Regions from separate parts of the Cellulosimicrobium sp. MI9406 genome, predicted to be linked through region 3. Evidence: predicted binding sites of a transcription regulator. Region 3 holds the regulator's gene; each other region holds the start of a gene.
The links. Region 3 encodes LexA, which represses DNA repair genes until DNA is damaged. Its sites were predicted from a motif close to TCGAACANNTGTTCGA; they were not measured.

Region 1 (3,269 bases), on a different contig from region 3:
GCCGACCCCGAGGTGGCCCGGCTCAAGGCGTCCGCCGAGCTCGTCGCCGCGATCGAGCCCGCCGTGCGGTTCTCCGAACGCCCGCCCGCCGAGGGCAGGGAGGTCGAGACGCCGTGGGCCGACGTCTGGCTCTCCCCGGCCGACTGGGCCGAGGCGTTCGAGTCCGTCGACCCGGGCACCCCGCACAACGAGGCGCGCGACGACGTCTGGGCCGCGCTCGTCGAGATCCTCGTGGACAAGGCCTGCGGGGGAGCCGCGGAGGACGGCGTCGACGTCGAGGCCGACGACGTGCGCCGCGCCCTGCGCGGCCACCGCGGGCTCGGCGCCGCGTTCGACCGCGCGTGGCCGCTCGTCGAGCCGACGGACCTCGTGGCAGACCTGTGGTCCGTGCCCGCCTACCTGCGCCTGTGCGCGCCGTCGCTCACGCCCGAGCAGGTGCGCGCGCTCCAGCGCGAGGACGCGCACGCCTGGACGACGGCGGACCTCCCGCTGCTCGACGCCGCGCGCCGTCGGCTCGGCGACCCGGAGGCGTCGCGCCGACGCCGCCGCAACGAGGCCGCCGTGGCGGCGGAGCGCGCGCGCATGGACGACGTCGTCGACCACCTCGTGGCGACCGACGACAGCGAGCTCGGGGTCATGCAGATGCTCCGCGGCCAGGACCTGCGCGACGCGCTCGTGGACGACGGCGCGCTCGTCGTCGCGACGCCGGACCGCCTCGCGGGGCCCTTCGCGCACGTCGTCGTCGACGAGGCGCAGGAGCTCACCGACGCCGAGTGGCAGATGGTCCTCAGCCGCTGCCCGTCGCGCAGCGTCACGGTCGTCGGGGACCGGGCCCAGGCGCGCCACGGCTTCCCCGAGGGCTGGCGCGAGCGGCTCGCGCGCGTGGGCTTCGCCCGCGTCGAGGAGGCGTCGCTGAGCGTCAACTACCGCACGCCGCGGGAGATCATGGCCGAGGCGGAGCCCGTCGTCCGGGCCGCGATCCCGGACGCGAACGTCCCGACGTCGGTGCGCAGCACGGGCGTGCCCGTGGCCCACGGGGCGGTCGCGGACCTCGACGCGGTCCTCGGCGCGTGGCTCGCCGAGCACGGGGACGGCACGGCGTGCGTCATCGGTGCCACCGAGCCGTCCGAGCCGTCCGAGCAGTCCGGGCCGTCCGGGCCGTCCGGCGAGGAGTCGGACGGCAGGGTCGGTTGCGCCGGTGGCGAGGGCGAGGGGTCCGCGCGGGTGCGGTGGCTCACGCCCGAGACGGCGAAGGGCCTCGAGTTCGACCTCGTGGTGCTCGTCGAGCCGCAGGCGTTCGGCGACGGCATCGAGGGCGCGGTCGACCGCTACGTCGCGATGACGCGCGCGACGCAGCGGCTCGTCGTCCTGGATCGCTGACCACCGGGCGTCGAGCACGACCTGGCGGTCGTCAGGCCGCCCGTGGCGACCGCCAGGTCGTGCTCGGCAGGGTGGGACGGGTCAGGCGACCGGGACGGCCAGGTCCTCGACGACCTCGACGCCGGGCAGGCGGCCCAGCAGGTCGCCGGGGAGCAGCAGCTTCGAGCGCCGCACGCCGCTGCCGATCAGCGCGAGCGCGCCGTCGGTCACGACGCGGGAGTCGACGAGCACGCGCCACCCCTCGGGCAGCCCGACGGGCGTGATGCCGCCGTACTCCATCCCGGACTCGGCCGTCGCGCGGTCGGTCGGCAGGAACGACGCCTTGCGCACGTCGAGCAGCTTGCGGACGCGCGTGTTGACGTCGGCGCGCGTGTGCGCCCGCACGACGGCGGCGGCGATGCGCTCGTCGCCCGCCCGCGTGCCGCCCACGACGACGCAGTTCGCCGAGGCCTCGACGGGCAGGTCGAACGCGGTGTTGAGCGTCGCGGTGTCGGCGAGGTCGGGGTCGATCTCCGTCACGGCGACGAGCGTCGCGACGTCCGGGTCGGCGTCGGCCCACCGGCGCAGCGCGTCGGCGGTCACGGGGGCGACGAGGTCGAGGTGGTCGAGCGCCGGCTCCCAGGTGAGCGAGCCGAGCGTGGGCAGGGTCGTGCGGGCGTCCATGGCGTCAGCCTGCCACCCCGGCGGGCCGCCGCGCGGGAGAGGCCGGATGCCGAACACGCCCCCGGAGCCCCTCGAGCCCGCCGAGCATGCGGTCGCAGCCCGTGCCGCCCGCCGGACGGGCGACAGCTGCATGGTCGGCGGGGGAGGAGGGTCAGGTAGAGGTCGAGGGTTTCGGGCAAGTCTCCAGTGGGGGTCGAAGGTTGGGGTGGGCATCTCGGACGAAGCAGGCGCCTCCGACCTGCGGAGTTGACACCTCGGAGCGGCGGTCGTTCACTGGAAGTGTTCGAACGTTTGTTCGAACACTGGCGGGTGCAGAACGACGCCCCCAGCAGTCGACGCGCGGTGCGCGTCCCGTCCGAGCAGCATCCCGGGAGGCGAGATGACCCTTCTCGCCGACCCCGCCGAACGGGCGGGGGCACCAGGCCCGACGGCTGCGGCCGTCGACAAGGCCGAGCGCGCCCGTGCCGTCCTGCGCCGTGCGGAGGAGCGTACGGGCGTCCGCCGACACCGTCCCGTCGTCGCCCCCCCGGCCCCGGAACCGCTCACCGCCCCGGCGGCACCGGCCGTCGTCCCGCGCACCGAGACCGCCCCGCGTGCCGACACCTTCCTGCGCGCCGGCACCGCCCTCCTCACCGAGGTCGCCCCGCTCGCGGACGCCGCCGCCTCGCCGGTCGTGCGGCCCGCCCCCGCACCGCCCGACCCTCCGGCACGCGCCCGCACCCGCCACGTCCGGACCTCGGGCGCGAGCCGGGACGCGGGCACGGACGAGCGGGTGTGGCCGGTGCACGACGCGCTCGCGCCGCTCCTCCCGCTCGGCGCCCTCCAGCGCGGCACCGTGCTGGCGGTGCGCGGCTCGACGAGCCTCCTGCTCGCGCTCGTCGCGCGGCCGTCACAGGCCGGGGCGTGGACCGCCGCCGTCGGGTTCCCCGCCGTCGGGCTGCTCGCGGCCGCCGACGCCGGCGCCGACCTCGACCGCGTCGTGCTCGTCCCGCGGCCCGGCCCGGACGCGGCGCTCGCGATCTCGGCGCTCGTCGACGGCCTGGACGTCGTGGTCGTCGGGCCCGACGCCGCCCTCACCGACCCCGACCGACGACGCCTGGCCGCGCGGGCACGCGAGCGCGGGGCGCTGCTCGTCGCCGCGGGGACGTGGCCGGGCGCGCACGTCGCGCTCACCGTGACGGGCGGCGGCTGGTCCGGGGCGGACCGCGGCGCGGGCTGGCTGCGCC
Region 2 (3,269 bases), on a different contig from region 3:
GCCGTGTTCATCCGGGCGCCCTGGGTCGAGGAGGCCGGGCCCGGGGTCGAGGTGCTCGCCCGGATCCCCGAGCACGGCGCACCCGGCATCCCGGCGGCTGCCGCCGGTAGGATCGTCGCAGTCCAGCAGGGATCGCTGCTCGCCACCTCGTTCCACCCGGAGATCTCCGGGGACGCGCGCGTGCACGAGCTGTTCGTCAGAATCGCGAAGGGGTAGGAACGCATGTCAGGGCACTCCAAGTGGGCCACGACCAAGCACAAGAAGGCGGCCATCGACGCCAAGCGCGGCAAGCTCTTCGCGAAGCTCATCAAGAACATCGAGGTCGCGGCGCGCACGGGCGGCGGTGACCCCGCGGGCAACCCGACGCTGTTCGACGCCATCCAGAAGGCGAAGAAGTCGTCGGTCCCCAACGACAACATCGACCGCGCCGTCAAGCGCGGCTCGGGCACCGGCGCCGACGCCGTCGACTACCAGACGATCATGTACGAGGGCTACGGCCCCAACGGCATCGCCGTCCTGGTCGAGTGCCTCACCGACAACAAGAACCGTGCGGCCTCCGAGGTGCGCCTCGCGTTCAGCCGCAACGGCGGCAACCTCGCCGACCCGGGCTCCGTGTCCTACCTCTTCGCGCGCAAGGGCCTCGTCGTCGTGCCGAAGGCGGAGGGCGTGACCGAGGACGACGTCATGCTCGCCGCGCTCGAGGCGGGGGCCGAGGAGGTCACCGACTCCGGCGACGTCATCGAGGTGCTGTCCGAGGCGAGCGACCTCGTCGCCGTGCGCACCGCGATCCAGGAGGCGGGGATCGAGTACGACTCCGCCGACTCGATCTGGCACCCGTCGATGGAGGTCGAGGTCGACGCCGAGGGCGCGCGCAAGATCCTGCGCCTCATCGACGCGCTCGAGGACAGCGACGACGTGCAGAACGTCTACGCCAACTTCGACGCGTCGGACGAGGTCATGGCGGAGCTCGAGAACGACGACTGACCCGGTTCAGGTCGCGTCCGGATGGTCGGGTCGCGGCGTGGCCGGGAGGTCGGCGCGCGGTCTACCATCCGCGGCGCTCGTGCCTCGCGCCGCTCCCGCCAGGCCCGCCACGACCGCGCACCGACCTCCCGGCCCCACCGCTGGCTGGTCCGTCGCCGGACCGCGTGGCACGGCCGGTCCGTGCCGTTCACGTGAAAGGGTCGAGGGGTGCGCGTTCTCGGAGTGGACCCTGGGCTGACCCGGTGCGGTGTCGGGGTGGTGGACTCCGCGCGGGGGCGGCGGGCCGAGCTCGTCGCGGTCGGGGTGATCCGGACGGACCCGGAGCTGAGCGTGGACCTGCGGCTGCTGCGGATCGCGGAGCGGCTGGACGCGTGGTTCGACGAGCACGTGCCCGACGTCGTGGCGGTCGAGCGCGTGTTCGCGCAGCACAACGTCGGGACGGTCATGGGCACCGCGCAGGCCGCGGGCATCGCGATGGTCGGGGCGGCGAAGCGGGGCGTCCCCGTCGCGCTGCACACGCCGTCGGAGGTCAAGGCCGCGGTCACGGGGAGCGGACGCGCCGGCAAGGAGCAGGTGCAGCGCATGGTCGCGGGGATCCTCGGCCTCGCGGAGCCGCCGAAGCCCGCGGACGCGGCCGACGCGCTCGCGCTCGCGATCTGCCACCTCTGGCGCCCCGCGGGTGCCCTGCAGGGCGGCGAGCGGCACGAGCTCACGGCCGCGCAGCGCGCCTGGGCGGCCGCCGAGCACGCGGCGAAGGGACGGCGCGCGCCGCGCTAGCGGCGCCGGTTCCGCCGGTCGTGCCGGTGGGGGTGCCGGCGGTCCGTGTCGGTCGGTCGGCGGGTGGGCGGCCCTTGCTAGAGTGACCGCGGTCGTACGGGTGTTCGACGCGCCCCCTCGGCGCGCGGCCCGACGGCGGTCCTCGGGGCCGGCGGACCATCGGACCAGGTCGGTGCTGCCGGCCGGGAGAGGAGCCTGCGTGATCGCGTCCCTGAGCGGTGTCGTGGCGAGCGTCCAGCTCGACCGCGCCGTGCTCGAGGTCGGAGGAGTGGGCTACCTCGTCCACGCCACGCCCGCCACGCTCGCCGGCCTGCGCGTGGGGGAGACGGCGCGCCTCGCGACGAGCCTCGTCGTGCGCGAGGACTCGTTCACGCTCTACGGCTTCGCCGACGACGACGAGCGCGCCGTCTTCGAGACCGTCCAGACCGTGAGCGGCGTCGGACCGCGCCTCGCGCTCGCGATGCTCGCCGTGCACACGCCCGACGGCCTGCGTCGTGCGGTCGCGGGTGCCGACATCGCCGCGCTCGTGCGCGTCCCGGGCATCGGCAACAAGGGCGCGCAGCGGATCGCGCTCGAGCTCGGCGACAAGCTCGGCCCGCCCACGGGCGCCGACGCCCCCGAGGCGGGATCGACCGCCTCGGCGTCGGCGCCGCGTCCGGAGGACCGGCGCGACCAGGTGGTCGAGGCGCTCGTCGGGCTCGGCTGGAACCTCAAGGCCGCGGACGACGCGGTGTCCACCGTGCTCGCCGAGGCGGGCGTCGACGTCGTCGAGGCACCCGACGTGGCGGGCGCGCTGCGTGCCGCGCTGCGGGTGCTCGGCGGGCCGAGGAGCTGACGATGGCGACCTTCGACCAGGTGGGACTCGACGACCTCGGCGGGGACGGCACGTTCTCGTCCGAGCGCATCGTCGCGGCGGGCGCCGACGACCTGGAGCGTGCGGCCGAGGCAGCGCTCCGCCCGCGTCGGCTGGAGGAGTTCGTCGGCCAGGCCGTCGTGCGCGACCAGCTGTCGCTCGTGCTCCAGGCCGCGCTCGCGCGGGGGAGCGCGCCCGACCACGTGCTCCTGTCAGGTCCGCCCGGGCTCGGCAAGACGACGCTCGCCATGATCATCGCCGCGGAGCTCGGCACGTCGCTGCGCGTGACGTCGGGGCCCGCGATCCAGCACGCCGGCGACCTCGCGGCGGTGCTGTCCTCGCTGGAGGAGGGCGAGGTCCTGTTCATCGACGAGATCCACCGGCTCGCGCGACCGGCCGAGGAGCTCCTCTACATGGCGATGGAGGACTTCCGCGTCGACGTCGTCGTGGGCAAGGGGGCCGGGGCGAGCGCCATCCCGCTCTCGCTGCCGCCCTTCACGGCGGTCGGCGCGACGACGCGCGCGGGGCTCCTGCCCGCGCCGCTGCGCGACCGGTTCGGCTTCACCGGGCACCTGGACTTCTACTCGGGCGACGAGCTCGAGCGCGTGCTGACGCGCTCGGCCGGCCTGCTGGGCGTCGCGCTCGACCCCCAGGC
Region 3 (3,269 bases):
CCGACCGCGACGTGGCCACCGCTGCGCTCCGCCGCCTCGCCGCCCTAGGCTGAGCCCTTTCCAGCGACTTCACGGAGGCGACATGACGAGCACGTCACCGCAGGGCACCGGCGACGCGACCACGGGCGGTCCGGGAGGGGGAGCGCGGACGACGAAGCTCGCGATCGTCGGCGCCGGTGCCGTCGGCTCGACGCTGGCCTACGCCGCGCTCATGCGGGGCGCGGCGCGCACGGTGGCGCTCCTCGACGTCAACCGCGCGAAGGTCGAGGCCGAGGTCCTCGACCTCCAGCACGGCATCCAGTTCATGCCCATGGCGCGCGTCGAGGGGTCCGACGACGTCGCGGTGTGCGCGGGGGCCGACGTCGTCGTGATCACGGCCGGCGCCAAGCAGAAGCCGGGCCAGACGCGCCTCGACCTCGCCGAGGGCACGATCGGGCTCATGCGCACGATCCTGCCGGGCCTCGTGGAGGTGGCCCCGGACGCCGTCTACGTCATGGTGACCAACCCCGTCGACATCGTCACGTACGCGGCGCTCAAATTCTCGGGGCTGCCCCCGACGCAGCTCTTCGGCAGCGGCACCGTGCTCGACTCCTCGCGGCTGCGGTTCCTCGTGGCGCAGCACTGCGGCGTCGCGGTGCAGAACGTGCACGCGTACATCGCGGGGGAGCACGGCGACAGCGAGATCCCGCTCTGGAGCTCCGCGACGATCGGCGGCGCGCCGCTGCTCGAGTGGCAGGGCATCGGCGGTCGGGGACCGCTCACGGGCGACGTGCGCGACGAGATCGCGCGCGAGGTCGTGCAGTCGGCCTACCGGATCATCGAGGGCAAGGGCGCGACCAACTACGCGGTCGGGCTCGCGGGCACCCGGATCATCGAGGCGGTGCTCGCCGACGAGCACCGGGTGCTGCCCGTGTCGACGCTCCTCGACGGCATCTACGGGCTCGAGGACGTGTGCCTGTCGCTCCCGACGCTCGTCGACCGCCGGGGCGCGACGGAGCGTGTCGAGGTCCCGCTGGCGGACGACGAGCTCGCGGGCCTGCGCTCGTCCGCGGAGTCGCTGCGCGCGGTCGCGCGACGCTTCGGGCTCTGAGCCCACGGGCCCGTCGGGCCCGGCACGACGAGAGCCGGGCGGTCGAGGGACCGCCCGGCTCTCGTGCTGTCCCGAGCCTGCCCGCAGGGGCGCCCGGAGACGCTCGGGGACCGTTCAGAGGCTGCGCAGGACGGAGACGACGCGCCCCAGCACCTGGGCATCGTCGCCGGGGATCGGGTCGTACGCGGCGTTGTGCGGCATGAGCCACACGTGGCCGTCGGCGCGCCGCAGGCTCTTCACGGTGGCCTCGCCGTCGATCATGGCGGCCACGATCTCGCCGTTCTCCGCGACCGGCTGGCGCCGCACGACGACCCAGTCGCCGTCGCAGATCGCGGCGTCGATCATCGAGTCGCCCTGCACGCGCAGGAGGAAGAGCTCTCCCTCGCCGACGAGCTGGCGCGGCAGCGGGAAGACGTCCTCCACGACCTGCTCCGCGAGGATGGGGCCACCGGCGGCGATGCGGCCGACGACGGGGACGTACGACGGCGCGGGGTGGGCCTCGTCGTACGCGGGCTCGGGGGCCGTTCCTGCCGGCGCGAGCGGGGTGGCACGGCGGGCGTCGTCGGGCTGGACCACCTCGATGGCGCGCGGACGGTTCGGGTCGCGCCGCAGGAACCCCTTGCGCTCCAGCGTGGTGAGCTGGTGCTTGACGGAGGACGGGCTCGTGAGCCCGACGGCCTCGCCGATCTCGCGCATGCTCGGCGGGTAGCCGCGCTGCTCGACGCACGCGCGGATGGTCTCGAGCACGAGCCGCTGGCGCGGGGTGAGCCCGTCACCCCCTGCCGACCCGTCCGGCAGCTCGCGCACCTCGGCGAGCCCCCGTGCCCTGTCCGTGCCTCGTCCCGCCATGGTCGCTCCGCCCTCGTCCGTCGCGTGCCGCCGGCGCCAGCCGGGCCTGCGGCCTCCCCTCCCCGGGGGCGTGCGCCCCGGGACCTCGGTCGCTCCTCCGGGTCCGAGCGGACATGTCCGGCGAACCGACCTGACCCCAGGCTAGGGGAGGATGCGACACGAATCAAACACCTGTTCGAGCATGTCTCGACTCTGTGGGTCGTTCGTGATAGACCTTCGTACAGATGTTCTACGTACAGGTGTTCGACCGCAACGGGTCGGCGCGGAGATGAGACGGGCGCGCGGGTCCGATCGACCGGGGAAGGCGATCGGGCTCGCGGGCCGGGACGGAGGGGACATGGACACGGTGGCGATGGCGACGGCAGCGCCGGCCGCGCTCGGGCGGGGCGGCGCAGCGGAGCGAGGTGCGCGCCCGGAGGCGCCGCTGCGGCTCACGCGACGCGGCCGTGCGGTCCTCGTGCTCCTCGTGGCCGTCGTGCTCGTCCTCGCGGCGCGGGTCGGGCTGGCCGTCGCGAGCGGGCCCGGGGAGCCGGTCGAGGTCCGCGTCCACGTCGTGAGCGCGGGGGAGACGCTGTGGGAGCTCGCCCAGGGCGTCGCGACCCCGGGGGAGGACCTTCGTGAGGTGGTCAGCGGGCTCGTGGAGCTGAACGGCCTGTCGTCGTCCGGCGTGCAGGCCGGCCAGACCATCCTGCTCCCGGTCGCCGAACGGTGACGCCGCGCGCGAGCGCACTCCTGGTCCTGTGACGCAGCACACGGCGCCGACGCGCGACAGGTTGCGGCCGAGGGTTGCGCCGGCGCCTTAGGTCCGCCTAAGTTAGTGTCACCTCACGCGCCGGCTGGGGGGCTGGGCGGACGAGGCGAGGAGTGTGCGGACCACCGCGACTCCTGTGCACGTCGCCGCGCGCGAGGCGAGTCGCGCGCGAGATGGGGACGGGGGCGTCCCGACGGGGGCGGTCGACTTCGACCGCCCCCGTTCTGCTGCCTGGGGCCGGGCGCGTCGTCGGCGTGTTGCACCGCGCGCCCGCGACGACATACGTTCGTCGCGCCGACCTGTCGGCGCGACCCGCGGAGGAGCCCGCCATGCACTGCCCGTTCTGCCGTCACGCGGACTCCCGCGTCGTCGACTCCCGCACGTCCGACGACGGTGCCTCCATCCGCCGGCGACGCCAGTGCCCGGAGTGCAACCGCCGCTTCACCACGATCGAGACCGCCAGCCTGTCCGTGGTCAAGCGGTCCGGGGTGACCGAGCCCTTCTCGCGCGAGAAGATCGTCAACGGCGTCCGCAAGGCCTGCCAGGGGCGCCCGGTGAACGAGGACGACCTCGCCGTCC

Region 1: the regulator LexA is predicted to act here: its motif matches at 2,327-2,342, upstream of MT994_RS04265 (YbaK/EbsC family protein).
Region 2: the regulator LexA is predicted to act here: its motif matches at 1,854-1,869, upstream of ruvA (Holliday junction branch migration protein RuvA).

The regions. Positions count from the first base shown of each region.
Region 1 is NZ_JALIZI010000002.1:276,170-279,438, reverse strand. It holds gene MT994_RS04270 (AAA family ATPase) at 1-1,380, shown strand, start outside; gene MT994_RS04265 (YbaK/EbsC family protein) at 1,462-2,043, opposite strand; gene MT994_RS04260 (hypothetical protein) at 2,423-3,269, shown strand, end outside.
Region 2 is NZ_JALIZI010000006.1:138,162-141,430, forward strand. It holds gene pdxT (pyridoxal 5'-phosphate synthase glutaminase subunit PdxT) at 1-216, shown strand, start outside; gene MT994_RS12660 (YebC/PmpR family DNA-binding transcriptional regulator) at 223-984, shown strand; gene ruvC (crossover junction endodeoxyribonuclease RuvC) at 1,192-1,761, shown strand; gene ruvA (Holliday junction branch migration protein RuvA) at 1,961-2,596, shown strand; gene ruvB (Holliday junction branch migration DNA helicase RuvB) at 2,599-3,269, shown strand, end outside.
Region 3 is NZ_JALIZI010000007.1:89,681-92,949, reverse strand. It holds gene MT994_RS14090 (ATP-dependent DNA helicase) at 1-53, shown strand, start outside; gene MT994_RS14085 (L-lactate dehydrogenase) at 83-1,090, shown strand; gene lexA (transcriptional repressor LexA) at 1,205-1,939, opposite strand; gene MT994_RS14075 (LysM peptidoglycan-binding domain-containing protein) at 2,277-2,651, shown strand; gene nrdR (transcriptional regulator NrdR) at 3,020-3,269, shown strand, end outside.